One region of the Lysinibacillus capsici genome, then DNA from elsewhere that is predicted to be linked to it. Evidence: riboswitches for the same ligand, from Rfam matches in the RefSeq annotation. Region 1 holds a riboswitch; each other region holds the start of a gene.

Region 1 (10,640 bases):
GGGTGTCTTTGTTCCTAAAGACACCGCATACTTTACATTTTTATTGCTTTCGGCTATTTTCGTTGTGACACCGTATTCATTGTCCATATAAGTAAGAAATACTGATTCATTGATTTCACTGGCAAGATTTTGCATCAATTCATAAATGGTCGAGTGAGGGTCTTTTGAATTCGATAACACATCATAAAAAAGGTACATTTTATAACCTAATTTATATTTTTTCGTGTGTTCATCCTGTATTAAATAACCCGCTTCTGTAAATGTATTAATGGTTCTTTGCACGACACTTGTCGGCAGTTTCATCATGCGTGAAATTTCACGAACACCTAATGCATTTTCTGTCGTTGCAAAGCATTCTAGTATATCCAATGAGTTTTTTAATGTCTTGACAGTCATTTATTTCTCCCTTTAAGCGTTTTGATAACCGTATCGCTCTTTTGCTACATCTACAGAAATATATTCATTTAATAGATCACGTTCAATGGCCTCTAAGCTTCGATCATGTGGAGGACCATAACCACCGCCAGTAGCTGTCACAAGCTCAATACGGTCGCCTTTTTGCAATTCATAATTGGCAAGTACGCCCACTGGTCCAATTTTCGTTCCATCCTTTTTATGAATGATTAAATAGTTGTGAGAGCCTTCTCCACCACCATTTAAGCCGAATGGCGCGAATTGATGTCTACCTAAGTTCACAGAAACCTTTTGACCATCATGATTGACTGTATAAACGCGACGAACACCTAAGCCACCTCTAAATTGACCAGCACCAGCACCGTCACAATTTAAGCTATATTCATCAATTTGAATACCGTATTTTGTTTCTGCAATTTCAACTGGAAGATTATATGTTTCACCATCTCCCATACAGTATTGCCCGCTTTGCCCATCCTCATCATTCGCCGCTCCCCAGCCACCAACAGATGGCTCAACAATTAGGAATGACTCATCATTTTCAGGATTTTTCCCAGTGAGAATAAACGTACAAACAGATTGTAAATGCCCTGCCGATAAGCGTTCTGGTAAATGCGGCGCAAGCGCTTTCCAAATGAGATCAGCTGCCCCAATACGTGCCTCAAAATTCATAGACACAGGATGTGGGCGTTTAGCTGAAACAATGGAATTGTCATCTGTGATAATCGTTAAGCGTTTAAAGACACCTTCGTTAATTACGTCAATATCGCCAAGTAATGCTAGGAACATAACGCGCACACTTGCCATTAAACCAAATTGAGAACAGTTCATTGGCACATTGACCGCAGGATGTGAGCCTCTGAAGTCACAAATAAACGCCTCATCACTGATTGTGACTTTCACTTTTATTGGATAAGGTCCACCCTTTAATGGGTCCCCTTCAATAAAGTCCTCCGCATAAAATTCACCTTTAGGTAGGTGTTGAAGCTCATACTCTACAATTTTCTCACCCTTGTCCAATAATTTTTGAATGGACAATTTCACCGATTCCGCACCAAACTTCTGACAAAGCTCTGCGATTCGTTTTTCACCTGTTTTTAAGGCGGCTACTTGTGCAAACATATCACCGATTGAAAGCTCTGGTAAACGAACATTCGTAGAAATAATTTCATAGACTGCATCGTTCAACTCACCTTGATGATAAAGTTTGACACCTGGTAGCTGTAAACCTTCCTGATAGATTTCATTAGAATTACTTGTAAACGAACCCGGGTCCATGCCCCCTACCTCTGTCCAGTGTGCTTTATTGGCAGAGTACGCAATAATTTCACCGTTATAGAAAATTGGGAGAACTAAGCCCACATCCGATAAATGTGAGCCGCCTCCAACATAAGGGTCATTGATAATAATGACATCACCTTCGTGTAGTTTTTTCCCATTATCAAACTTTTCAATTACACGCTGTACCATTGGACTTAACATCCCAATAAAACTCGTTACACCGTTTCCTTGACTAATTAAATTACCCTTGGCATCTGTTAAACCACAAGCATAGTCTAATACCTCATAGATAACTGGGCTCATAGAAGAGCGTGCTAGAGCAACAAACATCTCATCTCCTATAGCTAGCAATGAATCTTGAATAATTTCTACTGCAAAAACATCTTTTTTCATGTTTTATTTCCCCTCCATCTCTACAATCAAATTGCCGTATTGATCAATTTCTATCGATTGCTTGTCATTGATTACGACCGTAGATGTTGGATTTTCCACAATGGCAGGACCTGTAATGACATAGCCAGGTACTAATTTTTGTTGGTCATAGACATTGACCGTTACCCAACCTGTTCCCTTCACATATAAATTGCGTTGTGCCTTGATACATGTGGAATTGTCAATATGAGAGAAGTCTAGCTCTTTGAATTGAACCGCCTCATCTTTCCCGTAGATTGTAAGATGTAAGTTCACTAACTCAATTGGTGTAGCTGGTAAATCAAAAGAAAACTCTTGTTTATGTTTGATGTGGAAGGCTTCAGCTAATGCAAGTAACCCCTCTTCATCAAGCAAAATAGCTGATGCATTTAATTTAACGGCATGCTCTTGACCTTTGTAGCGTAAATCATAATTAATTTCAAAATAATAATGATCCTTTGATAATGGTGCATCTGCATAGGCAGTGGCAATCACTTGATCAATATTTTCTTGAATAACCGCAAGATGATCTTTGTCAAAGTTCATTAAACTTGTTTGAATGTAATCTTGTCGATATTCGGTCATCATCATTCCTAATGCTGAGAAGACGGATGAGCCATAAGGAATAATGACTTTTTTCATACCAAGTTCTTCTGCTAAATTCATCGCATGTAGTGGACCACCACCACCAAATGCCACCATTGTAAAGTCTTCAGGGTCGTAGCCTTTACGAATAGAGATCAGCTTCAGTGCATTTAACATATTAGAGTTTGCAATATCTAAAATACCTTGTGCTGCTTCTTCTGCTGACACATTAAATGGTTTCGCAATGCCTTCAATAAGAGCCTCCTCCACTTTGTCAATGGATACTGGGTTATCAAAGTTTTCTAAGGATAATCTTCCTAAATAAACATTGGCATCTGTAATTGTTGGCTGTGTATTCCCTAAGCCATATGCTACAGGCCCTGGATTTGCCCCAGCAGAATCTGGTCCAACCTTTAATGAGCCAAACTGATCTACACGTGCGATGGAGCCACCACCATTTCCGATTTCCACAATATCCACTACAGGTGTTTTAATTGGATAGCCCGCAAATTTTTCATTTCTTTCAATATAGTAATCTGTTGTGACATTGACTTTGCCATCTGTAATAAGCGAACATTTTGCTGTCGTCCCACCAACATCAAAAGCTATGATATTCGATTCATTTAAAAGTTGGCCTAATTTAGCTGCCCCAAACATCCCTGCTACAGGTCCAGATTCAACGAGGTTGATTGGTAGCTCCATTGCTTTATCAAAGCTTGTAGTCCCGCCATTCGATTGCATAATTTTTAAATGGTCTGTAATGCCAATTGTGCTTAATTTCTCTTTTAGACTTTTTAAGTAGGCATGTGCAATTGGCTTTACATAAGAATTAAGGACTGTTGTGTTTGTTCTTTCATACTCACGGTATTCTTTAATCGTTTCACTTGAAAGTGTGATATATACTTCAGGCCAAATTTTTAAAATGGCTTCTTTTAACTGTTGTTCATGAATTGGATTTTTATAGCCGTGTATTAAGGAAATGGCAATCGCCTCAACACCTAACTCCTTAAATTTATAAACGATCTCGTCAACTTCCTCGGTATTAAGCGCTTTCATAATATTTCCTTTAAAATCAATTCGCTCATCGATTTCTTGACGTAAATAACGCTCTACAAATGGTTCTGGCTTTTTATATTTAAAGTTATATAAGTCTGGCCGATTTCCACGAGCAATTTCTATAACATCACGGAAACCCTTTGTTGTAATTAACCCAACTACGCCCCCTTTTCTTTCCGTTAATGTATTGATGATAACCGTCGATCCGTGAATAAATGATTCAATGAAAGAATCTTCCGTTACATGTCGTCCTAATACATTTAATATGCCATCCTCAAAGTGACCAGGTGTCGTATGTCCCTTATCAAAATGAAGATTTCCTTTTTCATCTGTGAAAACTAGGTCAGTAAAAGTACCGCCAATATCTGTTGCGATTTTCAAGACTTCATCCCTCCGTGTTCCTATTATCGGTACAGTGTTCCGAATTAGAATTAAATAAATTATATTTAAAAGAAAAAGAAAATTCAATGTATTTTTTAAATAAAAATTCATTTGACAATTGTCCTTCCTTGTAAAAATCAGCTCTATCTTTCCAATATCAGATAAATATAGATAAAAAATACCAAACACATTTCTATAAGGAAAGTTCTCATGATTTTTGTGAACATAAAAAAGATCCTAGTTTTCACTAGAATCTTAAAAAAATTAATTTTTTCGAATTTTTACTCAAGGGGTGGATAAAGTAATCACCCTAAATTTTACTTTTATACCATATTTGCATTGTAAACAATTGATGATTCTAGAACGATACTTACCAAAATTATCAAAAAAAGCTGCCCATTTAAGTTAGGCAGCTTTAATATCGTTTAGAACAATCCTACCGCATGTCCTTCATTATCGACATTCATGCGTAGAGCAGCTGGTGCTTTTGGAAGTCCTGGCATTGTCATAATATCGCCAGTTAGACAAACTAAGAAGCCTGCACCAAGCTTTGGAATCACTTCACGAATTGTAATGGTGAAGCCTTCTGGTCGACCAAGTAAACTTGGTTGGTCTGATAAAGAATACTGGGTTTTCGCCATACAAATTGGAAGAGAGTCCCAGCCGAATTTTTCGATTTGGGCAATTTGTTTTTTGGCTTGGTCTGTAAATTGTACATCTTTCCCGCCATACACCTTTTGCACAATCGTACGTACCTTTTCTTCAATCGACTCTGTGACATCATATAAAGGAGAGAAGTTGTTTTCTTCCTCTAGCACAGCTAGTACTTGCTCAGCTAAGGCTAGACCACCTTTACCGCCCTCTTCCCAGACATTCGTACGGGCAATGCGAACATGATTTTCTTGACACCAGTTCAGAACGGCTTCTAGTTCAGCCTCTGTGTCCGTGATAAAACGATTTAAGGCAATAATTGGTTCAACGCCAAATGTACGAACTGTATCTACATGTTTAGCTAAGTTTTCAATTCCTTGTAGGAGTGCTTCCACATTTTCACCTACAAGAGCTGTTTTCGGAACACCACCATGCATTTTTAATGCACGAATTGTCGCTACAATGACAACTGCGCTTGGTTTAAAGCCTCCCTTACGAGCTTTAATGTTCATGAATTTTTCAGCACCTAAATCAGAGCCGAAGCCCGCTTCTGTCACCACAATATCAGCTAGCTTACGAGCGGTTTGTGTCGCCATAATAGAATTACAGCCGTGGGCAATATTCGCAAATGGACCACCATGGATAATAGCAGGTGTTCCCTCTAATGTTTGAACTAGGTTTGGCTTAAAGGCATCTTTTAATAATAGTGTTAAGGCACCCTCTACCTGTAAATCACGCACAAAGACAGGCTCACGCTCGAAAGTATAGCCAATCACAATACTAGCGATGCGCTCACGTAAATCCTCAATGCTTGTTGCTAAACAGAATACTGCCATAATTTCAGAGGCAACCGTTATATCAAAGCCGTCCTCACGCGGCATGCCTTGAACAGGACCACCTAATCCCACCACTACTTTACGAAGGGCACGATCATTTAAGTCCATGACACGCTTCCAAATAATGCGTCGTGGATCAATGTTAAGTGTATTTCCTTGGTGGATATGATTATCAATAAATGCGGATAAAGCATTGTTAGCTGTTGTAATCGCATGAAGGTCGCCAGTAAAATGTAAATTAATATCCTCCATTGGTATAACTTGTGCGTAACCTCCGCCAGTTGCGCCACCTTTTACGCCCATGACTGGACCTAATGATGGTTCACGTAATGCGACCATCACCTTCTTATCTAATTGATGAAGGGCATCTGCTAGTCCAACAGTCACAGTCGACTTTCCTTCACCAGCAGGGGTTGGACTTATAGCTGATACTAATACTACCTTTGCATCCTCACCCTGAGCAATAATTTTTAATGGGTCGATCTTTGCTTTGTAGCGTCCATACTGCTCAAGAGCATCCTCTGGAATACCCGCAGCATTGGCAATTTCCGTAATAGGTTTGATCACTGCTTGACTAGCGATTTCTAAATCTGATAATGGTTGATTTTTCGTTGTCATTTGGCATCCTACTTTCTATGTTGTTCATTTCCATTATAGTCTTAATTGTGAAAAAAAAGAAAGCCAGATATACAAGCATTTCGTCAATCAATTGACATCTTTGCTCAATTCCTGTATGTTCTAAGAGAAAATGCATTTTTTTCACATTTTCACAATGAGAGCACCATTTATTTAACTTTATTTTACATTCAAGCGCATTGGAGGCGAATGCTTATGCAACAGGGGATCGTAAAGTGGTTCAATAATGAAAAAGGTTATGGCTTTATTGAATGTGATGATGGCGAAGATGTATTTGTTCATTTTACGGGCATCCAGGAGGAAGGCTTCCGTACACTTGAAGAAGGTCAAAAGGTTTCATTTGATGTTGTGGAAGGCAATCGTGGACCCCAAGCATCAAATGTTGTAAAACTATAAGCATAATGGGGCTATCCATGTAGTTCCAGATTAGCAGCGGATTAGGAAATGCATCGTTTTCCTCATCTGCTTTTTGTGTTGTTTTATAAGCTGAATGCCTCCTCCATGTTATAATAGAAGTAATTATACGTAAGGAGGGATTTCGATGCATAAACAAAATAAACCCATGACTGAAGTTATTTTGAAGCATAAAGAACGACAAAGTGTAGCAGAATTTGCGGCAACACTGGAAACGATTGCAAAAAAGCTTAAAGAAAATGGTGAATTCACTTTTGTTCAAGGCACAGAGCCAACAGTTGTCAGCCCAAGTGAACAGCTCAAAATCGAATACTCCTATACCAAAAAGGGCGACAAGCATTCATTTGAAATTGAGTTTGATTGGTATACAGGTACAGAAACACCGAAAAAAATGACCATCGAATAACAATTGGCAACGAAAATCCACTTCTCAGATGAAGTGGATTTTTCCATACTGTTGAATAAAGATCATGTCACTAGCTAAAACCTTTTAGCAAGGTGAAGGATTGTTTTCGCTCCAGAGCCTCCTCTGTAACGCTAAATCCCCTAGGAATGACGCTGCACTCCAATCAACCATTCTAAAAAAGTGGCTTTTGTTTTTTCATAGTAGAAAAGTGATGAGTGACAACACCTCTCGATAAATGAGTAGTGAACACCTTTGCTAAAAGTTAGTGGATTGTAGCGATAGCGGAGGAAGCGGCCCGCTAACAGGAAAGCAAGTAGCCTGCATCAGAAATTCTATGGATGTTCTTGTTTTCGACACTATGTAAAGTGGCTGGGCAAAAGTGTTTCAGCCAACAAAAATACCGAACTATCCACTGAAATGCTCACGAAGTGTTTTGGAATAGTTCGGTTTTTCTAGTTATCATGTTTTGTTAATTTAAAGATTATTCGGCTTAATGAAGGTCCCAGTTAGTTATGGCCCAGCCTTTTCTCCTTATCGATTTATCCAATAAAAAGCACCAGGGCAAACTAATGTTTCTTTTGTTCGTTTAGGATCCTTTAATGTCACACCAAATGGTCCCTCTTTGACATGACCGAGTGTCATTGTCATCGCACTCTCTTCCTTATAGAAATCTAAACGCATATTCGGTAGCTGTAGTGACATATACTGCTCATATTGCGTAGGCTCTGGTAGCTGTAACACATCTTGCCACAGCTGTACTGTTGCCTGCATGTCCTTGACGTAGAATTGGACGGATTCCATCGTTATAGCCTGTTTGACATCAATGGCACCACTTGCTTTTAATTGAACAAAGCGTTCTTCATCTTCCTCCGCCCATTCAATCAAAAATGGAAAATCAATTGGCAGATCTGGCTTACCAAAATGCAGTAGCTTCCATTCTACCACCGTGCCATCTGGTCTTGTTCTGCTACATGCATCAGGTCCATATACTTCATAGCCCAATGCTCGCAATCGTCGAGCCTCTTCCTCAATATTTTTTGTGCGCAGAGCAATTCGAGAAAATCCCTGGCGCTCTTGATCACGTTTAAACGTATAATGTAGGGAATATGGGTATTGTGCCGCTTGCTCAAATAAATCACGATCATAGATAGCAATTTGTTCAATATAGCTTAAGCCAAAGTAGCTTAACGTATTATAAGTCCCCCACATCGTGTGCTGCCCACCATTCACTGTATGGACATTTCGTTTATTGAAGAAAACCTTTATATTTTCTGGTGATTCCACTTGATGAACCAGATGATCAAAATATAAAGTCATGGCCATTCCCCTTTCTTTCCCCATTACCTTTACCTGTATGTTTGATTAGTTTAAAATTTACTCAAGAAAAGGAGTTACTAGTAGGATATGAAAAAAAGTTTCGTTTACCTACAAACTCCGTTCACTAATTTCATAAAGAGGTGATTTGAATGACAGATTTAGTAGCTGCTTTTAAATTGGCATTAGGTAATTACCCTACAGGCGTAACAGTTGTCACGACATGTTATGACACAAAACCGATTGGCTTAACCGTCAATTCCTTTGCATCTGTTTCAATCGACCCGCTCCTTATTTTGTGGTCACTCGATAAAAAATCTCAGCTCCATCCCTATTTCACGACTGCGCCAAATTTTGTGGTCAATATTTTAGCGAGTGATCAAGAGCATTTATGTACACTATTTGCTAGTAAAATCCCTGATCGCTTTGCACAAGCAACATGGTCCACTTCCTCTTTAGGACTACCGATTTTACATGATACAGCAGCTAATTTACAATGTAAAACATTTCAGCAAATCGATGCTGGTGACCATACCATTTTTATAGGGCAGGTCGTAGATATTACAAATGCTCAAAAAGAGCCCTTGCTGTATCATCGCCGTCATATCGGTCCCATACCAAAAAGCTTTTATAGCTAGCCTTTACACAAAAAAAGGGCCACTTGTAAGCACAGGAAATCCTTCATGCTTATAGGTGGCCGTTTGACATAAGTTCTACTGAAATCATGGTTATTTTTTCTGCGGAAATCTCTGCTTTTCAAGCCTATTAATTTGCACAATCACACCATCTTGAATCGTAATATGCACTTCACCAAATTCAAGATTTTGAATCGCCTTCGCAATTGCCTCTAATTTCTTATCATCTACTTTTACTGACTGAGCCATACGATACACCCCTTCTTTTTTATCCTTATTGTTCATAAAGAGGCCAACGCATCAAACTGATTGATAGCCCCTCCTATCTCTCAGACACCATCTGTTGGATTTGGCACCTGTTTTTCGGTTGCCGAGGCTTCATTGGGCCAAGTCCCTCCACCTCTCTTGATAAGAGTACTGCGTTTCTTGAAAATAATTCTATAATTCTGCTATAGGAATGTCAATACAAAATATTAGAAAACCTAGTTGAATACTATGCAATATGTCGTTTAGATTAAAAGACTCCCTATACCTAAAGTATTTTATGCCTAGTCAGTGAGAAATAGATGGCACTCCATTAATTTATTACAAGCTCCATTTCCTCATCATGAATTCAAGTGGGCCTCGATGATGTTTAGCCCTCCACCATACTGAAACAAAGACACATCCTAAAAAATAACAGCAGGCATACAGCATGGAAAAAGCAAGTGTTTGGTTCTCCAGCTTTTGGCAAATAATTAGTATTCCAATGCCTATAACAACATGGCCAACATAATGCGTTAAAGACATTTGTCCTGTTAATATGAAAGATTGAATAACTTTATTTTTACATGTCTCTACAAGATAGATGGAGCCCACAATGATGACAATAGCCGAAGCCGAATTAGATAGGACATACATCATATTCGGTGGAATCGGTCCTGTATCAAATAAATACAATGCACTCTCTACATCTAATAAATGAATGGTTGTCATCTTAATGAATAACGTTGAACAAGTCTCAGTCATGATGACTAGCAATAAACCTGTCACCAGTAAGTTTTTTTTTAATGTATGATTTGTTAAATCTAATGTGCCTATCACCATACCTATCAGAAAGAAGCAAATCCAGGGGAATAGAGGGTGATAGCCATTAAACATCAAATTTCTTATAAATCCAGCTGGTGTCCAAAAATCAAGATACTCTAGTAACACATATGTTGGATGCCAACCAGCAAGGTAATTAAATTGAATTTGGAGCCATTGTGAAAGGATAAGGATGGCACCGATTATGAAGATCATCATTTTCTTGGATTGGGCAATCAACCAAGCAGCAACAAACATATACACGCCATAATAATGTAATATATCTCCTGTCCAGCCGATCGCATATAATAGTATCCCTATCGTAAATAACAAAAGCGCCCTCTTCCACAAAGTAAGTCGATTTTGACGAAGAAGGATTGGGTCCTTACTCTCTCTAGCCTGACGAGTCATGAAGGCTGTCCCTATTCCTGCTAGCATGACAAATACGGCTGAAGCACGTCCCTCGAAAAGATGTTGGAAGGCAATTAACCATGTTGAACCATTCGTTGTAGAACCTGTTATAACGCCAAAATTGACAATGAACATGCCAAGCAT
Region 2 (10,640 bases), 780 kb from region 1:
CTCATTCAAATACGCAACGAAAGCCTCGATGCCATTCTCATAAAAGAACACATCGCTCTTGCCCTCCTCGCGCTCATCAATTAATTCAATTTTTAAGCCCTTTAATAAAAAGGCTGATTCGCGTAATCGTTCTGCTAACGTATCATAATTGAATTTTGTGACAGAGAAAATTGTTTCATCTGGTAGGAAATGAACAAGCGTTCCTGTCTGCTTGGTCTGCCCAATATTTTCAAGTGTTGTGACAGGCTGTCCTCCATGCTCAAAGCGTTGACGATACTTTTTACCATCGCGATGAATTGTCACCTCTAAAAATGTTGAGAGCGCATTCACAACGGAAGAACCAACACCATGTAAACCTCCACTTGTTTTATAGCCACCTTGACCAAATTTGCCACCAGCGTGTAACACAGTAAAAATAATTTCTGGTGTCGGTTTGCCCATTTTATGCATACCGGTTGGCATCCCACGTCCAAAGTCGCGTACACTCATACTTTGATCTTTATGAATTGTGACAATAATATGAGATCCAAAGCCAGCCAGTGCTTCATCTACCGCATTATCTACGATTTCATACACAAGGTGATGAAGTCCACGGCCATCCGTCGAACCGATATACATGCCAGGTCGTTTGCGTACCGCTTCTAATCCTTCTAATACTTGTATAGCGTCATCATTATAGACGCTAGGTGACTGTTTATTCGTCAAAAAAATTCCCCTCCAAAAAACAAACACATGTTCTATTTATGTTCTCATCCTAATAATAATAGCATTTCCTGTCAATAGCTAGCGACAGGTCCAATAAAATTTTAAAAATTGCTCACAGTTTTGATTATTTTTATTAATAGTAAACATCTTCAACAGTTGCTTAAAATTGGTATTTGAGCAAGACAGACTGCTTCTAGCTTCCATCATCATTTGACGCATTGAAGCCTACTAAGTTGCAAAATATAGTTGTGATGCTTGCAAATAGAAGCACACTACCTCGTGTCTTGTGATTAAACAGGATAAAGTTAGACTTCTATTCTACCAAAGGAATGAACGATTGACAAAATTGCCATTTTGCCTATATTTTTATAAAGGTTTTAGTGCTTCCTACAAATTTATGTCTAAAAGCCTAGTCCTCGCTAATAGATTCTCTTTTGTATTGATTCAAGACTTCGGATGAAATCTCCTTCATAACATTGTAGATTAGCAAGAAAAAGTGTAAAATACTTGTTACAAACTATTAGTACCAAGTGATGGACTATGAATGAAAGGAGTCCAACTATGATCATCAATGGACTTATTATTTTATGTGCTTATCTAATCGGCTCTATACCTTCTGGATTATGGATAGGCAAAATTTTTTATAATACCGATATTCGTGAACACGGGAGCGGTAATCTTGGTGCAACCAATACTTTTAGAACATTAGGGAAAAAGGCTGGTATTATTGTTACGGTGATGGATGTCCTAAAAGGGACTGCCGCTGTCTTACTCGTGACACTTCCTGTTTTCTCTGATACTACACTCCACCCTTTATTACTGGGGCTTGTCGCCGTAATCGGTCATATGTTCCCGATCTTCGCCAACTTCCGTGGTGGGAAAGCTGTGGCAACATCAGCTGGTGTATTATTAGGCTATTCTTGGCCACTCTTTGTCCTACTATTTATTACCTTTATTGTGACCTTAAAACTCACAAAAATCGTCAGCTTAACATCAATGATAGCCGCTTTAGTAGCGCTTATCTATGCAATCGTTTATTATTTTATTACAGGTGACTTTGCATTAGGCATCTTGGTAGCCTTTTTATTTACCTTTATTATTTATCGTCACCGTGCCAATATTGCTCGTATTAAAAACGGCACCGAACCAAAGGTAAAATGGCTGTAGGAAGAGAGGAGCATTTGAAATGAATATTGCATTGACAGATGAAGCCCTACAATGGTTCAAACATGAAATGGAAGTTGAACCTGGTGATACAATCCGTTTTTATGCACGTTATGGTGGCTCAAGTCCGTTTCATGAAGGCTTTTCACTAGGCATGACACGTGAGGAACCTATTGCCATAGGTGTGCAGACAGAAATTGATGGTGTTATTTATTATATTGATGAGAAAGATCTTTGGTTCTTTAACGATCACAATTTACATGTTGATGTTGATACAAGTAAAGATGAATTACAATACGACTATCGTACATAAAGCAGTCTGTCCTTTCAATAAATGAAAGGACAGACTGTTTTTTATTTATTCCAAAACAAGACACACAAAAGTCGCAAGGAATGTGATATTGCCACAAATAGCTAGATTTTTCATATCTCTTTCGTTTATCTCTCAAAAAAATTGTCCATTCTAAAGGTAATGAACCACCAATTGAGGAGGAAAACACATGTCCATGTCTAACCATACCGATACCTCCCCATCCCATACAACGAACGATTTATTGTATACTTCCCTATCTAAAAATATAAAAATCATTCAACAGTCACTAGGGCATAGTAATGATATTATCATACGGGAAATTGCCATTGGAGAAACTGATCCCCATAGCCTCGCCATTATTTCCATTGATGGCTTATCGGATAAAACGACTATTTCTGATTCTGTTATCGATAAACTGATGGCAAATATTGAAGAAGAACAAGATATTGAAATAACAACCATTAATCAATATGTTCGGAATTCCTATTTAACGGTAGGCGATGTGACGAATATTGAGCATTTCACAACACTCTACAATGCCATTCTCAATGGTGAAACGGTTATTTTATTAGATGGCTTTGCCGAAGGGATTGTGACAAGTACTAGAAGTGCCAAGGATCGAGCTGTCACAGAGCCATCGACGGAATCCGTAATTCGCGGACCGAGGGAATCCTTTACGGAAACCTTGCGTACGAATACAGCGCTCATTCGTCGCAAAATAAAAAGTCCGAATCTCTGGATAAAATCACGCGTTATCGGAGATGTGACACAAACAGATGTAGCAGTGATGTATATAAATGGCATCGCCAGTGACAAAATCGTCGCAGAGGTATTGGCTCGATTAGATCGTATTAATATTGATGGCATTCTGGAAAGTGGCTATATTGAGGATTTTATTCAAGACTCAAAAAACTCTATGTTTCCAACCGTCTACAACTCTGAACGTCCTGATGTCATCGCAGGTGAATTATTAGATGGCAAAGTGGCGATTCTAGTTGATGGCACACCTTTCGTCTTAGTCGTTCCAGCGCTATTTACATCCTTTTTACAATCAGCAGAAGATTATTATCAGCATTGGATGATTAGCTCACTTGTACGTATCTTGCGTTTCTTTGGTATCAGTCTAGCATTAGTAGCACCATCCTTGTATGTGGCGATTACTACCTTTCATCAGGAAATGCTACCGACACCCATGTTAATTAGCATTGCTTCACAAAGGGAAGGCGTACCCTTTCCTGCAGTAGTAGAAGCGCTTATTATGGAGGTTGCCTTTGAGGTCTTAAGGGAAGCTGGACTTCGTATGCCTCGAACAATCGGTCCTGCGGTATCCATTGTAGGTACTTTAGTTATTGGACAGGCAGCAGTTGATGCAGGCGTCGTATCCGCTGTAATGGTAATTATTGTAGCCTTAACAGCGATTTGTAGCTTTCTATTCCCTGCCTATGGCTTATCGAATACGATTCGTGTACTACGTTTCCCATTAATGATCTTAGCTGCTATGTTTGGTTTATTCGGTGTAATGTTTGGCATTATGCTAATTACTCTTCATCTATGTAGCATTCGTTCATTTGGTGTACCTTATTTAAGCCCATTCGCACCGTTGGTATTACAGGATCAGAAGGATGCATTTGTGCTGTTCCCGCGTAGAAAATTACTTACACGACCTCGTTTAGTCAATCAAAAAAATATTGTTAGAGGACATAACTATACAAATGTAAAAGGCAGGAAATAACTTCAGGATAAATGAGGAATAGAATATGGCAAAATTAAACTGGATTTGCTTACTATGTATCCTCACTTTACTGTTAAGTGGTTGCTGGAGTAAGCGAGAATTAAATGAATTAGCCATTGTGGTAGCACTAGGCATTGACAAAATAGATGAGGAATATGAAATTACAGTTCAAATTGTCGATCCTAGTGAAGTCTCAGTGCGACAAGCTTCCACTCAACGCTCACCTGTCGTTAGCTATCATTCGAGAGGTGAAACCATCTTTGAGGCCATTCGCAAAATGACGACTATTGCAGCACGAAAACCTTATTTTGCCCACCTTCAAGTGGTTGTATTAGGGGAAGATCTCGCGAAAGAAGGCATGAGTGATGCACTTGATTTAATTGTAAGGGACCATGAATTTCGTAAGGATTTCGACGTCATTATGTCTCACGATGCAACAGCAAAGGAAGTATTAAATGTACTAACACCCATCGAAAAAGTTCCTGCTAATAAAATGTTAAATTCTCTTGATGTCTCTGAGAAGGCTTGGGGCTCCACGATAGCTGTTAATATTGATGAATTAGTCAATACATTAAGCAATAAGCATAAAGGGGCGTTAATTTCTGCTATTGAAGTTCATGGCGATAAGAAATTAGGGGTAGATCAAACAAATGTGCAACGTGTTAAAACACCTGTGCTATTACGTTATACAGGTTTAGCAGTCTTTAAAGGCGATAAATATATAGGGCTACTGACTGAGAGCGAAAGCAAAAGTATTAGTTTTCTTAATGACAAAATTCAAAGTACGATAGAAATCATCGCCTGTCCTAATAAAGGGACTTTGTCTACTGAAATCACCCAATCCACTACAAAGGTGAAAGGGTCATTTAAAAACGGGAAACCGAAAATCGATGTCCATATTAATGTAGAGCAGAATGTTGGAGAGGTCGAATGTGTTATCGATCTTACCAAAAATAAATCGATTGATTACGTTAATAAAAAAACAGCCCAGGGGATTGATGAACGCATTGAAAAAACTGTAGAGAAAATTCAACAGCAATATGAAGTCGATGTTTTTGGATTTGGGGATGCCCTACATCGGGCAGATCCAAAGCAGTGGAAAAAAATCAAGGATGACTGGACTTCCATTTTTCCAGATTTAGCAGTGGCTGTTCATGTAAAGGTAACAACCCAAGGTTCAGGTACGATGCAAAATTCATTATTAAACAAGCCAAAGGAGGAGTAATGAGATGGTACTAGCCGTAGCTATCTTGATTATTGCAATCATTGTTGCGCTTATTTTTATTCCAAAGCTAAAAAAGCAACAGGATAGAAAAGCCATGATTGTATTCTCCTTTTTGCTACTTATTGGAACGGCTTTAAATATGGGGATTGCCCTTAAAATCCATATTCCTAGCCCATTAGATTTGATTACCTTTATCTTCACACCGATTAGGGATTACATTGTGTCATTCACAAAATAGAAGGATGGATTGAGAAATGGAGGGTAACTAGATGGAAAAAGAGATAATTAGTTCAAGACAGTTTACGATCGTTACCTTCCTCTATTCTATCGGTACAGCGATTTTAATTATCCCTTCGAGTATTACTGGTGCAGCAAAGCAAGATGCTTGGATAGCGGCAAGCATTGGTGTTCTCCTAAGTTTACTGGTCCTAAAATTATTTTTAACACTGGCCAATCAAACACCATCCCTAAACTTTATTGAGGCCAATGAAAAAATTCTTGGGCGATTTCTTGGTAAAATCACAGCGATTTGTTTCCTGATTATGACCTTTCTTTCCGCTGGAGAATTACTCTATTTTATCGGTATTTTCATGAAAACGGAAGTTATGCCAGAGACACCGACATTAGCATTTGCCCTACTGTTCAGTATCCTTATTATGTATGCCGCTTATTTAGGGATTGAGACCTTTGCCCGTTCGGCAGAAATCCTCTTCCCATTGTTTATCTTTATTTTTATTTTTTTCGTCCTTAGTATCACCCCTCAAATTACATTTGAGAATATTCAGCCTCTACTAGAAGCGACCAAAGCATCTATGTTTTATAGTATTGCACGTTTTATGAGTATCTTTTCCTTTCCATTAATTGTATTATTGATGCTCTATCCTACTGGCGTCAATGTACAGCAGTCTGCACAAAAAGGGCTATATATTGGGGCAATCTTTGGCGGAATCGTCTTAGTTACGTTGATTGTCCTATCGATTCTTGTATTAGGTCCTGAAAACACAGCATCAAGGACATTTCCTAGCTATGCCTTAGCCCAAAGAATATCCATAGGTAATTTTTTACAGCGCATTGAAATCATTATGGCATTTATGTGGATTACGTCTATATATATTCGTACATTTATGTATTTCTATACGACCGTTGTTGGCCTCGCACAAATTTTAAAGATCAAGGATCATCGCCCACTCATTATACCGATGGGGATAATTGTCATTGGACTTTCTCAAATTGCTCATCCAGATATTGTGCATTCTACAAATTATAATAATGAAATTTGGCCAATCTTTTCCTTTATCTTCACCATTTTATTACCCATACTTTTGCTGATTGTGGTAGTTATTCGAAATCGTAAATCCAAAGCTCAAAATAACGAAACACCTCAGCAGGAAACAGAAAATGACAATCAAAAAGTCTAATTTCTTCTATGCTTAAAAAGAAATTAGACTTTTTATTAATTAAATATGATATTCGATTTCATCTACAAAATCCCATTCATATGGTGTTTCTTGGTAAACATAGTAGTTCAACCAGTTAGAGAATAATAGATGCGTATGGGCACGCCATGTATTCATCGGCACTTGTGTCGGATCGTCATTCGGGAAGTAGTTTACAGGAACGGCGATATCTATGCCCTTCGCCACATCGCGACTGTATTCATCGGCTAGCGTTGTCGCATCATACTCTAGATGCCCCGTAATCATAATATTTTTATTATCTTTTGATTGTACAATAAATACCCCAGCATCCTCTGAATAGGATAATAATCGTAGATCTGGATGATTGCGAACCTCGTCAATCGAAACAGATGTATAGCGTGAGTGGGGCGCAGTAAATAAATCACTAAAGCCACGTACCAAATCTACAGTTAAATCTGTAATCACATGGGAATAGACGCCTGAGCATTTAGCAGAAAGCTCAACCTTCCCAATGCCATAATGATGATACAATGCAGCCTGTGCCCCCCAACATATATGTAGCACAGATGTCACATTCTTTTTAGACCAATCCATAATTTCTGAAATTTCCTGCCAATAGTTGACCTCTTCAAAAGCCATTTTTTCTACTGGCGCACCAGTTATAATCATACCATCATAGCGGCGGTGTCGAATCTGATTGAACGTTGTGTAAAAAAGCTGCAAATGGGATTTACTCACATTTTTAGACTCGTGTGTGGCTGTATTCAAAAAGGTAATATTCACTTGTAATGGTGTATTCCCCAATAAACGTAATAATTGGAGCTCTGTTTTTTCTTTTTCAGGCATTAAATTTAATATTAATATATTTAATGGACGGATTTGCTGTGTTTTCGCACGATCTTCTTCCATGACGAAGATTTTTTCCTCACGTAAATGTTCTCCAGCTGGTAAATTTTTCGGAATATTAATTGGCATCTTGCTTTCCCCTCTCTCTAATCACTCTCTTTTAGCAAACCTTGCTTGCGTAGGATGCAACGAAATTAAAAAATCCTCCTCATTCCATACGAGATAGAATGAGAAGGATTTTTTTCACGTCCACTCTTATCTCTCAAAGGAAAAAATCCTTTGCTGGAATTAGCACCTTTCTAACAATTGTTAGAGGTTGCTGAAGCGTCATCGGGCCAAATCCCTCAGCTTCTCTTGATAAGATTATTTAATTATCTTGAATTGTAACACGAACTAGTTAGAATATCAATAATTCATAGAATATTTTGTGATTCATGTGCATGTTCCTTGCTCATTTGATGTACACTAAGCTTGCTATATGGGGTGTTTCTACATTTAAAATTTATGGTAAACATGCCGTAATTATGAAATATTGTATGAATCTAACTAGTTTTAATATGGGAGTATTACAATTGCCTATTCGTTTATTCCACTACTTATAAAATCTATGTAATCTTCAATATCTTATACTTCTGAATAAAAGAAGTGTATAACATTTAGAAATAAAAAAGAGGGAAACTCCCCCTAAGTTATTTATACATATTCATTGCTATTTCAGTATAAATGGCATTTGCTTTTTCAGCAGTGATACCAAATTCTCTAGCTGCAAGTTCAGCTACTTGCGGATCATGTATTTCTGGAACATATGTATCACCATAATTTGTTAGTTGATTAAATTTATCTTCCATAAAATCATAGATTTTTTTCTCTTCTATTTCTTTATCTAATTCTGCTGTAAATTCTTCCATATTTTTATCATATGCAATTTTGATTTGATTGTACTCTTCTGTGAATAATTTTTTAGAAACATCATTATTTACAATTTCTTCAATTATTTTCGAGTACTCTGAAAATCCATCTTCAAGCATGGCATCTTTTGTGTTTAAATTCTTAATAATTTCATTTAAATTGTAAGTTTTATCATCGTTTTCAGTGAAGTATATTTGATTTAACGCTGTATTATATTGCTGTGTGACATAATCAAAATCCTCACTTTTCAAAGAATTATTGAATATGTTTAAATCTTTTTCTGATTCTTTTATGTAATATGTTTCTATTAAATCTTTCATCCCTATAAAATCTTCATTTTCCTCGGCTTTTTTCACCTCATAAACCAACAATTCTGTAGGATTTAGAGATTCAATATATTCAACTCTGTCTTGCTCTTTTTTTTCTTTAATGAAGCCATATATTATACTCCCACCAAAATATACTATCAAAACAGTTGATAGACTATAAAAAAGCGTCATTTTAAGTTTATTCACTACGTCACTTCCTTCGCAATATAGTTGGTAATACAGTTATATTTTACCACAACCGAATATTAAAAAATAACTATTTAATGAGCGTGTTACAATTGTTTTATCTAAGAAGTAAACAAAAAGAAGCTATCCATTAAGAATAACCTCTTTTCAATGTCATTCAATGTAAAAGTGTCAATCTTCACATCTTCTTTTTGAATTTTTATCTTGTTCGCAATGTTATATTTTGTGATTCATGTGCATGTTCCTTGCTCATTTGATGTACACTAAGCTTGCTATATGGGGTGTTTCTACATTTAAAATTTATGGTAAACATGCCGTAATTATGTTACCATATACTTTTAGTAAGAGAGAGGAACGTGAATAGTTTGATTAAAATTGAATTTCCAAAACCAGATCTAGTAATCCGTCAACGTGAACAAGATTTAAAACCAGGTGATGTGCCAATCACACCTTACTTCGGTTTTATTGACTTCCATAAAATCACACGTGATAAAGGCGGCATTTTCTTATTCTATAATGACAAGAATGAGCTATTGTTTGTTGGGAAAGCACGTAAAATTCGTCAACGTATTAAAAAACATTTCCAGGATAATGTATCTCCGATGAAAAACCATCGTGATGAAGTGTTCAAAATTGAAGTCTATGAAGTAGAAGATCCAATGGAACGTGAAATTTACGAAACATACGCGATTAATACTTTCCGCTCTAAATATAACGTAGACAAAGTCTTTTATTAGGCATCTCATAAAGAAACCGAAATCTCATCTAAAGATTTCGGTTTCTTTTATCACATAATGGTCATACGATCAATGGGCGTACTCTGACCGTTTATTCGCAAATCAATGGTATCAAGCTCATGATTCTTGACGGTGATTTGAAAAACAAAGGGCTGAGCCTCTTTCCTTTGCTCGCTGCCTTCTTCTAACTGGATGATAAGCCTATTTCCCTCAGCTGTAATACTTGCCAATACATTCCCTTTTGAATAATAAACAAGGTAATATGGAGCATCCTTTTCATGTAATAGTTGTATTCTGTCATTAGAAACAATATTTTTTTGGACATTATCTGGGACAACCGTTAGCTCATGAATCGTTGGTGGTTCGGATGGTGGTGTAGCATGACAGGCTCCTAGCATGAGTAAGCTCATTAAACCTAGCAACACGAATTTTTTCAAGTTACTCCCCTTCCCTTATACGACTATTCTAAGAAAAAAGCTTTCCGCTCCTTAGCAATCCAGTCTTCTAACTCCTGATCATCCCGTTTTACTAACCGATTAATGAGTACATCATGCCATATATAATCCTCTAACAAATAAATATGAACCGAATCATTGGTGATAAAGGCCGTCTCTTGGGTAGATGGAGAATGACCATAAATCATTTCCTGACCATCTACCGATAAGATAAACCAATGCGGTGTCGACGCTTTTTTTGTATAATGTGTGGCTCTGTGCTGGTCAATAGAGGCGAGATGCTCTCCTACATATAACGTAATGCCATGAACAGGAACATGCAACGCCACCTCTTGCAAATCTTCACGTAAGGCATCATACATATCTTCCCACATCGATAGCATCACTTTTTTCTTCGCCTTCTTTAGAAGTGACTGACAATAGTTGATAATGGGTTCCTTGCCCTTCAGCATGACCACTTTAGGCTCAGCTTCCTGCACTTTTTCCTCTAATTTCTCTAGTTTCCCGCTTATAGACGTAAAATTGGACTCCCAGCGCTGTTGCATTTGCTGTAAGAACACAGACACAGGCATTGCCGAATAGGTCGTTTGTTCTGCGGTCTCTTCTTTTAACACGATGCCC
Region 3 (10,640 bases), 2.0 Mb from region 1:
TATTTGGGTGTAATAATGTCAAACCAATAATTGTATTGCGCCCTTGCAGATGAATGAAAGAATTTTTCCCCATTTTCAGTAAACTGCACTTGAATACCTTCAGATTTAACATGCCTGTCCATTTCTAGAACAAGGAGCTCTTCAGTTATTTCGTTAAATAGTAAAAAGCCTCCACCTTTATATGACCAATTATCGCCATGTTCATCGATAACCCATTGCGGTATTTCTAAGTTTTTATGATAATCAAGCTCATCGAAATAACGCCCGATCCAGCCAGACCATGTGATTCCTAAATAATCCTGTAATTCTTTACGAACTTCCCCTGATGTTGGTGAAGCAAACGTGTTATACTCGGCAATTAACATACTCTTCTTTTTGCTGGCTAAGCGTTCGACGATTGCCTGCCATTCTTTTTGTTCAAGTCCTCCAACAATTTTTTCAGAACGCTCACCTAAACGTTTTGCTTGTTGTAAATCATCTTTATAAACTCCGTACGTATCTGCCAAATAAATGACATCATAGTCACTATAATCATTTGGCAAATTCTTTTCTACAACGCTTTTAGTTTCATCATTTGGAACGGTTCCATAGAAATTGCGTTCCACTTTATAAGGTTCATTATTCAATCTATATTTATAATGGTTTAAAAACCAATTCACCCCTAAGTGCTCTCGGTAAGATTCATTCGGAACCGTTTTATCTATAATGGCCACATTTAGCTGTTTTTCATCTTCCAAGTACCACCATGCAATAGGGATTATAATGAGGACTAGAACGACCATAATCCCTATATAGACTCGTTTCATACACTTTTCTCCTTTTCAGCAATGCCGACACGTTTCATATTACCCCAGTCACTTTTTCTTAAGACAAAACGAACTAATCCCTCACAGCGCCAGAATAATGTTAGTGGGCGATACCAAAAAATTTCTGTAAACGCTAAAAGAATCATGCGGAACAACTCTCGTTTTTTCGGATACGTATTCATACTCCACGATTCAAACAATACTGCCGCTATTGAAAAAATAACACCATAAATAACGAATAGTAGTAGCAGCATGAGTGCAACCTCATAATAAATTTTCCCTAAGAAAAAGGCTATGACAATATAAATATATCCACCTAACTCGACAAGAGGCCCTAGACATTCTACTAACCAAAAATACGGGAACGAAAGAAATCCAATCATGCCATACCTAGGATTCAAGGTCATTTTTTTATGCTTCCATAGACTTTCAAATAACCCTTGATGCCACCTTCTTCGTTGATTGCGCAGTACCCCCAATGTTTGAGGTGCTTCCGTCCAGCAAACTGGGTCAGGTACAAATTCAATACGTTTATTTTCCTTTTTTTCTTTTATAAGTCGATGAATATTCACTACAAGTTCCATATCTTCGCCAATAATATTGGTTGAATAGCCACCTGCTTCAACAGCCCATTTTTTAGAGAAAACACTAAATGCTCCTGAAATAATAAGGACTAAATTGAATTTACTTAAAGCTATTCGCCCCATTAAAAATGCCCGCAAATATTCGATTACTTGCATAATTACTAAGTAATTGCTAGGTAATTGAGTTTCATAAATAGAGCCAAACTGCATCTTTGCACCATTTGCAATACGAATATTACCTCCTGCTGCAATGACCTCACCATCAGATAAAATGATAGGCTTCATCACCCGCAGTAAGGATTTTTCATCTAAAATGGAGTCCCCATCAATAGAGCAAAAATACGGATATTGAGATACATTAATACCCACATTTAGTGCATCAGCCTTACCACCATTTTCTTTATCAACTAAAATACAATTTTTATAGATTTCAGATTCATATATTTGCTTAATGTCTTTTGTAGGGATGTTAGTTCGGACAATTTTATTGATTGGCTTCATTTGAAAATGTTCGATGACCGTTTGAAGGGTTTGATCTGTAGATCCATCGTTAATAATGATAATTTCAGTTTGAGGATAACGTAAATTCAATAATGAATAAACTGTATCTACAACCCCTACTTCTTCATTGTAAGCAGGAACAAGTAAGGACACGGGTTTTGAATAAAAGGCATCGATATGCGCATCATCATACTCTGATAGATCGAGACGATAGCGTTTTCTTAAATCTAGCATAGCAATGATGAACATTGTACAATATGACACGATAACGAACAGCATATAAAATAAAATGATGCCCCCAAAAAACATCATGCAATAGTCAATTATTTTCATTTACTTCCCCTCTTTTCTTGCTGCAATTTCCTGGGCCATTTCAATTGCATATTGGTCATTTGAGGATTCAATGAATTGCTGTAATTTGGCTATACCTTGTCGATCTTCTACAATCGTTTTTGCCGCTTGGGAACGTACCCACCAATTCTCATCTTGAAGAAGCTGCTCTAAATAACTATAAGTGTAAGTTAGCGGTACATGCTTAAAAATTTTAGCAACCATTAACCTGGCTTCCCACATTTCTGAAGTCACAAAAGGTATCAAGGGATCAATCTCATCAATAATACCAATTTCATAAAGCCCTTTTAATGCTCTGATGTTAATTTCCGGTGTATCATGATCTAATAATTTTTTTAATTCATCCAGATACTCCATCTTTCTTTTTACAGCAGCAGTATCAATAACAGCAAATTGCATATTGGCTGACAAACTATTAAAATCATGGAAAAATCGAATGAATACATTATCATCTAATAATACAAATAGTCTTCTATATTCACTTTCAGCGTAATTTACATTGGAATTTTTTATTTTCTCCATAAATAAATCTGGTTGGAAAAGGGAGTATATTTTTAATAACTGGAAATGTTCTTCATCTGTACTGTTATTTTTTTCGAAATCTTGGCACTTCGTTAGCAATTCCTCTATTTGTAAGTCCGCAATTCGATAGAGGGCATTCATTCGAATACTCCATCGTCTACTTGATAAATCTTTTTCGTAGAATGCTTTTAAATATTGATTGGAGAATTGTTTAATTTTTAGTTCCACCTGTTCATTCCTTATATTCTTTAAATAGGATGAAAAAATTTTTTCAATAGCTTCTACTTGGGCACTTCCTCGAGGTACCAATACGATACTAAATAATGCGCTATTGAATAAGTAATCATACCAAAGTTGAGAATAATTTTGTAAATAACGGTCACGAACTTTTTCAAAATAGCTTTCACGCTGTCGCTGAACAAGTAAATACATTAAAAAGATAAAGAGCACAACTAATAAGAAGAAAATTATTGTAAAAAGCGTCGAAATAGTCAGCTTGATCATAGCCAAAACCTCGCAAACGTTCTTTTAATTTTGGCTTCTAGCAAACGTAAATTAAATGGTTTGACAATATATTCATCAACACCGCCTTCATAAGCATTAAGCGCTGCCCCTTCAGAATTGCGTTCTGACATCATATAAATAATAAATTTCTTTTCATTGGGCATATGTCGTAAGATATGCAATATTTCTAAGCCATTTTTTAGAGGTAAAATATCATTCATAAGAATTAGATGCATATGCCCTGATTTATAATCATCCGATTGCAAAAAGCTATAGCCATCATCATAAACCTTCACATCTAAAGAAAAATAAGGGATATTTATTTGATTAAGCGTTGACTTTAATACTTGTCTAAAAATTGCATTTTGCTCAATAATACTAACTTTCACTAATTCAGTTGGTTGCTCACAGTAATCCTTTACCTCTGCTATACTCCATATCAATTGCTCATCCCTTAGTAACATCTGTTTATTTTTATTTAACAGCTCTTCAAAAATAACGTTATTATTTCTTATTTCTGTTATAGAGGCTTTTAATGTAATCTGTTGGAACTTCCGTTCTGCTTTTAAGATGGCAAATATTCGTTTTAAAAACGCCCTAGCTTCTACATCACTACTTTGTAAAAAGAAGATGCCCCAATGATCCCCATCGGCTAGTTGAAAAAGCAAGTCTGTCTTGCGTATTTTTGATTGTAAAAACGAGGTAACTTGATCATTTAGTGGTGTAGAATTAGCTGTTTTTAAAAAGACTGCTGTTATGGTAAGGCGTGATCTAATAACATTTTCTCGCCATATTTTAAAGTAACGTTCTACTTCATGTTCTTGCATGATATCATGGGTGAATTTTATATCATTCATTAGAATCACTCCATCTAGTTTTTTCTTATTATTACTTTCTATCATTTATTTCGTATATTAACAACATTACTATAGTAATAAATGTGACTAAACAATATCTAAACATAAATAGACGTCATAAAAAATACATAGTTTCTCATCAATTTAACTACAAATAAAAAAGAGTACATAAGTCGTTAAACTTATGTACCCTTTTTATTTGATTCTTATTTTACCGGTACTACTGCACCTTTCCACTCTTCTAAAATGAAGTCTTGGATTTCTTTAGATGTTAATACTTCTAATAATTTTTTAATTTCAGGTTTTGTTTCATCACCTGCACGTACAGCGATAATGTTAACATATGGAGATTCTTTATCTTCAAGAGAAATAGCATCTTCAATTGGGTTTAATCCGTTATCGATGGCAAAGTTAGAATTGATAAGCACTGCATCGCCTTCATCATTTTCGTACATTTGTACAAGCATTTCTGGTGCAGTGTTTGCATCGAATTTAAAGTTTTTAGGATTTTCTTCAATATCCTTTAATTCTGCTGCTGTTTTATCAATGCCTTCTTTTAATTTGATTAAGCCTTTAGCCTCTAATAATGACAGCATACGACCATGGTCAGATACTGAGTTAGAAAGTAAGATTGTTGCGCCTTCTGGCAGGTCTTCTAACGTTTTATATTTTTTTGAGTAAATACCGATTGGTTCAATGTGAACGCCACCTGCATTGACGAAATCATAGCCATTGTCTTTAATTTGTAGCTCTAAATAAGGGATGTGCTGGAAATAGTTTGCATCAATATCTTTTGACTCTAAATTTTGGTTTGGTAGAACATAATCTGTATACGTTTCAATTTCAAGGTCAATGCCTTCTTTAGCTAAGATCGGTTTTGCTTTATCTAAAATGACTGCGTGTGGTGTATTAGAAGCACCTACTTTTAATGTTACATTTTCTTTGCTATCTGTTTGATCACCTGATGCTGATTTTTCATCTTCTTTTTTATCTGTACCGCAAGCTGCTAATGCTAGTACAAGTATGGATAAAAATAATCCTGCTAATAACTTTTTCATTTATGACACTCCCTTTTATTTGTTTAAAATATGTTAGCGGTAAGAACCGAAATAACCTCTTTTTCTTGCTAGCGTTTATCAATTTTCTCGGTAATTAAATCACCAATCCATTGAATAATAAATACGACTACTAAGATCAAAATAGTTGCCATTAATGTCACATCTTGGCGATTTCGCTGGAAGCCGTCTAAGAAAGCTAAGTTACCAAGACCCCCTGCACCAATAATTCCTGCCATCGCAGTATAACCTACAAGAGCAACAGCCGTTACAGTGATACCAGAAATCAAGGCTGGTAATGATTCAGGAACCAATACTTTCCAAATAATTGTAGAAGTTTTCGCCCCCATTGAACGAGCTGCTTCAATCACACCTTTATCAATTTCACGTAACGCAATTAATACCATACGAGCATAAAACGGTGCTGCACCGATAATTAATGCAGGTAACGCCGCATTCGCTCCTCGAATTGTACCTAGTAAAAATTTCGTAAATGGAATTAATAAAATAATTAATACGATAAATGGAATGGAACGGAAAATATTTACGAGTGATCCTGTTAAAAAGTTAACGATTTTATTTGCCCATAACTGATTGGGACTAGTTAAAAATAGAACAATACCAATGACTAACCCAAGAATAAATGTCACAACCGTTGATATAGCTGTCATGTATAATGTTTCATACGTAGCTTGCCACATATTTTCCCAGTCTACATTCGGAAAGAGATTAGTTAGCATTTTCAATCACCTCCGTCTGTACTTCCACTGTATTTAAATAACGAAGGGCTTCAGTGACGTTTGTCTGAGAGCCATCAATTTGCACAATCAATGTACCATATGCACCATTTTTTGTTTGCGAAATATTTCCGTGAACAATACTTACTTCTACATCAAATTGTTTCACAAGATGTGAGATGACAGGCTGTTCTGTTTTTTCACCAACAAAAATAAGTTTGACAAGTTGCCCAGTTGGATAGTTTGTTTTAATTTGTGCTACCGTATCTTGTGTTTCCTTAGTGTCTGTAATTTGAGATACAAACTTCTTAGTAATAGCTGCCTGTGGGGCTTGGAAGACTTGCAATACCTCACCACGTTCCACAATTTCGCCTGCCTCCATCACCGCTACACGATGACAAATTTTGCGAATGACATGCATTTCGTGGGTAATCAGGACAATCGTTAAGCCTAAGCGTTCATTTATATCTACGAGTAAATCAAGAATAGCATCCGTTGTTTCAGGATCGAGTGCGGAAGTCGCCTCATCACATAGTAAAACCTCTGGATTATTCGCTAATGCACGTGCAATTCCAACACGCTGCTTTTGTCCACCAGAAAGCTGGGATGGATATGCCTTATCGCGCCCTTCTAAGCCTACAAGGGCAATCAATTCCTTCACACGTGCTTCACGTTGAGCCTTTGGGAAGCCTGCGATTTCTAGAGGGAATGCAATATTTTCGGCAACTGTTCTCGACCAAAGTAAATTGAAATGCTGGAAAATCATACTTACCTTTTGTCTAGCCGCTCTAAGCTTTTGCCCTTTTATCGATGAAAATTCTTGATTGTTCACCGTTACTGTTCCTGCTGTCGGTTTCTCTAAACCGTTTAATAAACGAATCATGGTACTTTTACCAGCACCACTATAGCCGATAATGCCAAAAATTTCACCTTTATTAATAGTAAGGTTGACGTCTTTGACTGCCGTTAATTCGCCATTTGCTGTTTTGTATTTCTTTGTAATATTTTGAAGCTGGATCATAGCGAATACTCCTTTTCTCATATAGAAAACCCCTTCACTCACAGACAAGTAGAAGGGGTCACGTATGATACGTTAAACCGTTCTCTCATCTTTCAAAGAAAAATCTTTGAGTGATTTGGCACCTTTTCACATTGTGATGGTTGCCGGGCTTCATAGGGCACTTCCCTCCGCCACTCTTCATAAGAGTTCGATATATTTAATGTTTTAGTAATATATTTGATACTTTACCACGCTAGTAAAGTTCAGTCAATTGATTTTTTTAACAATTCATATAAAAATGGTACGGATTGAAAGGCATAAATTTTTTCTGTCACTTTTCCGCCATCACTGATGAGTAGACATGGAACACTTTCAATTTGATGCTCATAGGCAATGTGTTCCAAAAAGTTGATATTTGCTTTCCCAATTTGTAGCTGTGGCAGTAATTGTTCAATAACGGACATCATTTTAGATGCCACTGCACATGTTCCACACATCGGTGTATATAAATAAAATGCAGTTCTCTCTCCCGACTGTTTAGCCGTTTCCCACTGCTCTGTTGACCATTCTTCCATTTACTCACGCAACCTTACAAAATATATTCATTATGGATTGAAAAATGTGCACGCAGTAAAATCATCGCTAGGACTTTTCTTGGTGTCGTTTCTACTTCCTTGTATGTTGGCATTGTGCGCAGATGCTCAGCTTCTGGATAATGTCTGTCCATTAATGCACGTAGCTTATCCCCAGAAGTATCTGCATCAAAAAAAGTAAATAGCTCACAGCCCTCATAGGGATCCAGTAGTTCTTCTAATTGATGCACACCAATTGTACCATTCGTACATAGTATTGTAACATTCTCATTCAAAATAGGCTCAATTTGTAGCTTATCTGAACGCCCTTCTACTATCAAGCATTTTCCCTCGAACATTACGCCACCTCCATTTAGAGATCCCCACTTATAAGTCATTATATAACAAAAAACGCCGGTAGTTGCCGACGTTTTTCGATTATGGCTTGTCTTATTCAGCGATCATTTCTTCGTATTGCTCTGCTGTCATTAGTTTCTCAACTTCTGATGCATCAGCAGGCTCAACAACGATCATCCATGCTTTTTCATATGGTGATTCATTAACGAATTCTGGGCTATCTTCTAAATCTGCATTTACTTCCACTACAGTACCTGAGATTGGTGCATATAATTCAGAAACAGTTTTTACTGATTCTACGCTACCGAATGGATCATCTGTTTTGATTTCGTCGCCAACTTGTGGAAGCTCAACGAATACGATATCTCCTAATTCAGATTGTGCGAAGTGAGTAATACCAATACGTACTTTTCCATCTTCTACTTTTACCCATTCATGTTCTTCAGAGTATCGTAAGTCTTTAGGTGTGCTCATGCAAAAAACCCCTCCATAAATATGTAATATATTCACTTTCAGTGTGCCATACTTCTCCTCTAAATACAAGGTTTAATACGGTTATTTCCAAGCTTGCTCAAAATCTACTTCTTTAAAACCTAAAGTAACTTTTTTTCCATCTGTGACGATGGGACGTTTAATTAACATACCATCTGAAGCTAATAACTCAAGCTGCTCATCCTCCGTCATTTCGGCTAACTTGTCCTTTAAGCCAAGCTCACGATATTTCATACCTGAGGTATTAAAAAATTTCTTCAAAGGCTGTCCGCTAGCCTGCCAAATAGCTGTTAATTCTTCTTTAGTGGGAGGTTGCTCTGCGATATGTACCTCTTCATAGGAAACCTCATGCTCATTTAACCACTTCTGTGCCTTTTTACATGTTGTACATTTCGGATAATGGAAAAATTGAATCGTCATTACAATGCTCCTCTTCTGTCTTTTTCTGTAGTATACCATCATAGTTGTTTTGAATGGTGAACTTCACTCTTTATTGTAAGTTTATCCACCAGTTGTGCAAATTTATCCGCTCCTTTTACGATTATCCATCTCATATAAAAAAACCTAGCTATCTTTTGCAGATAGCTAGGTTAAATTTGCACTAAACAATATATTTTTCAGCATCAATTAATTTAACGGAAGCCTCACGCTTCTTCACAATTAGATTGTATGGATTATTACGCGTTAGCTTACGCAGTGCAGATAATGTCATACGGGCTGCATCGCCATCTGCTGATGCAAGAATTGTGTCTTTTGCTTCCTTTTCGATTTCTGCGAATGCTTCTTGGCAGAAAATTTGTGTGTATAGCAATTTTTGATGTGCTTTTTCAACACCGTCACGAGCAATTGCCTTCTCTGTACGTAAGACAGCTGATTCCATTGCAAATAATTGGTTAGCTATATTCGCAATGTTTACCAATACTTCTTGCTCTTGATCAAGCTTTGCACCAAAGCGTTGGGCTGCTAAGCCTGCAGCTAAGACAGCAATTTTCTTGGCATTTTTCACTAAATATTTTTCTTGTGCTAACGGCTCTGTACCGATTTCCTCTGGCATTAGCATAAGCAGCTCTTGCTGTAAATTTTGAGCCACTTGTAATAATGGCAGCTCACCTTTTAGCGCCTTTTTCATAAATGTACCAGGTACAATCATGCGGTTAATTTCGTTTGTACCTTCAAAAATTCGATTAATACGAGAATCACGGTAAATACGCTCTACCTCATACTCAGCCATAAAGCCATAACCGCCATGAAGTTGGACAGCTTCATCAGCAATATAGTCTAATGTTTCTGAACCGAATACTTTGGCAATAGAGCATTCAATCGCATATTCGGCGATCGCACCTGCAATTACTTTTCCTTGCTTTTGCTCTTCCAGGCTTAACTGGCTTAAGCGATCCTCAAATAGTCCAACAGTACGATAGTTTAATGATTCAGAAGCATACAATTGAGAAGCCATTGTTGATAATTTTTCTTTTGTCAGATTGAAATCAGAAAGCTTTGTCTTAAACTGCTGACGTTGGTTTGTATACTGAATAGCTAACTCCAATGCACGCTTCGATCCGCCAATTGTGCCCACACCTAGTTTATAACGACCAATGTTTAAAATATTGAACGCAATGATATGCCCACGACCAATTTCGCCTAATAGATTTTCTACAGGTACTTCCGCATCTTCCAATACTAATGTACGAGTTGATGATGATTTAATCCCCATTTTCTTTTCTTCAGGACCAACTGAAACACCATTGTAGGCACGTTCTACGATAAAGGCAGAGAATTTATCGCCATCAATTTTTGCGTAGACCACAAATACATCAGCAAAGCCTGCATTCGTAATCCACTGTTTTTCACCATTTAAAATATAATGTGTGCCAGCTTCATTTAATTTTGCAGTCGTTTTTGCACCTAGAGCATCTGAACCTGAACCTGGCTCTGTTAATGCATAGGCAGCGATTAATTCACCTGAAGCAAGCTTAGGTAAATATTTTTTCTTTTGATCTTCATTACCAAATAGAACAATTGGTAATGACCCAATACCAACATGAGCACCATGTGTGATAGAGAAACCACCTGCAACAGACATTTTTTCAGCGATTAAAGCGGAAGAAACTTTGTCTAATCCAAGCCCTTCGTATTCTTCAGGCACATCTGCTCCAAGTAAACCTAATTCGCCTGCACTTTTTAGGAGACGCACTGAATGTTCAAATTCATGGTGCTCTAAATTTTCCACTACTGGTAAAACTTCATTTGTAACGTATTCCTCTGTTGTTTTAGCAATCATTTTATGCTCGTCAGTGAAATC

Evidence for each region. Region 1 has a riboswitch for S-adenosylmethionine ahead of LCP48_RS08480 (YezD family protein). Riboswitches for the same ligand answer to the same signal wherever they lie in the genome.
Region 2: it holds a riboswitch for S-adenosylmethionine, as region 1 does, so the genes downstream of both, metA (homoserine O-acetyltransferase MetA) here and LCP48_RS08480 (YezD family protein) in region 1, are expected to answer to the same signal.
Region 3: it holds a riboswitch for S-adenosylmethionine, as region 1 does, so the genes downstream of both, LCP48_RS18555 (methionine ABC transporter ATP-binding protein) here and LCP48_RS08480 (YezD family protein) in region 1, are expected to answer to the same signal.

What each region holds. Positions count from the first base shown of each region.
Region 1 covers NZ_CP084108.1:1,783,513-1,794,152, reverse strand. Annotated here, with positions in the region: gene LCP48_RS08520 (IclR family transcriptional regulator) at 1-396, opposite strand, end outside; gene LCP48_RS08515 (hydantoinase B/oxoprolinase family protein) at 409-2,088, opposite strand; gene LCP48_RS08510 (hydantoinase/oxoprolinase family protein) at 2,092-4,128, opposite strand; gene LCP48_RS08505 (formate--tetrahydrofolate ligase) at 4,554-6,233, opposite strand; gene LCP48_RS08500 (cold-shock protein) at 6,447-6,647, shown strand; gene LCP48_RS08495 (amphi-Trp domain-containing protein) at 6,793-7,071, shown strand; gene LCP48_RS08490 (VOC family protein) at 7,603-8,388, opposite strand; gene LCP48_RS08485 (flavin reductase family protein) at 8,538-9,023, shown strand; gene LCP48_RS08480 (YezD family protein) at 9,114-9,269, opposite strand; SAM riboswitch class I at 9,340-9,435, opposite strand; gene LCP48_RS08475 (DUF418 domain-containing protein) at 9,606-10,640, opposite strand, start outside.
Region 2 covers NZ_CP084108.1:2,560,240-2,570,879, forward strand. Annotated here, with positions in the region: gene parE (DNA topoisomerase IV subunit B) at 1-705, opposite strand, end outside; gene plsY (glycerol-3-phosphate 1-O-acyltransferase PlsY) at 1,270-1,872, shown strand; gene LCP48_RS12590 (HesB/YadR/YfhF family protein) at 1,892-2,182, shown strand; gene LCP48_RS12595 (spore germination protein) at 2,370-3,914, shown strand; gene LCP48_RS12600 (Ger(x)C family spore germination protein) at 3,940-5,139, shown strand; gene LCP48_RS12605 (hypothetical protein) at 5,144-5,377, shown strand; gene LCP48_RS12610 (GerAB/ArcD/ProY family transporter) at 5,409-6,557, shown strand; gene metA (homoserine O-acetyltransferase MetA) at 6,597-7,532, opposite strand; SAM riboswitch class I at 7,656-7,767, opposite strand; gene LCP48_RS12620 (hypothetical protein) at 8,093-8,827, opposite strand; gene LCP48_RS12625 (nucleotide excision repair endonuclease) at 9,193-9,564, shown strand; gene LCP48_RS12630 (hypothetical protein) at 9,615-10,001, opposite strand; gene LCP48_RS12635 (TrmB family transcriptional regulator) at 10,025-10,640, opposite strand, start outside.
Region 3 covers NZ_CP084108.1:3,739,332-3,749,971, forward strand. Annotated here, with positions in the region: gene LCP48_RS18525 (hypothetical protein) at 1-806, opposite strand, end outside; gene LCP48_RS18530 (glycosyltransferase family 2 protein) at 803-2,224, opposite strand; gene LCP48_RS18535 (HEAT repeat domain-containing protein) at 2,225-3,268, opposite strand; gene LCP48_RS18540 (response regulator) at 3,265-4,125, opposite strand; gene LCP48_RS18545 (MetQ/NlpA family ABC transporter substrate-binding protein) at 4,332-5,183, opposite strand; gene LCP48_RS18550 (methionine ABC transporter permease) at 5,252-5,920, opposite strand; gene LCP48_RS18555 (methionine ABC transporter ATP-binding protein) at 5,910-6,938, opposite strand; SAM riboswitch class I at 7,021-7,124, opposite strand; gene LCP48_RS18560 (thioredoxin family protein) at 7,181-7,492, opposite strand; gene LCP48_RS18565 (toprim domain-containing protein) at 7,507-7,848, opposite strand; gene gcvH (glycine cleavage system protein GcvH) at 7,940-8,320, opposite strand; gene LCP48_RS18575 (arsenate reductase family protein) at 8,402-8,758, opposite strand; gene LCP48_RS18580 (acyl-CoA dehydrogenase family protein) at 8,940-10,640, opposite strand, start outside.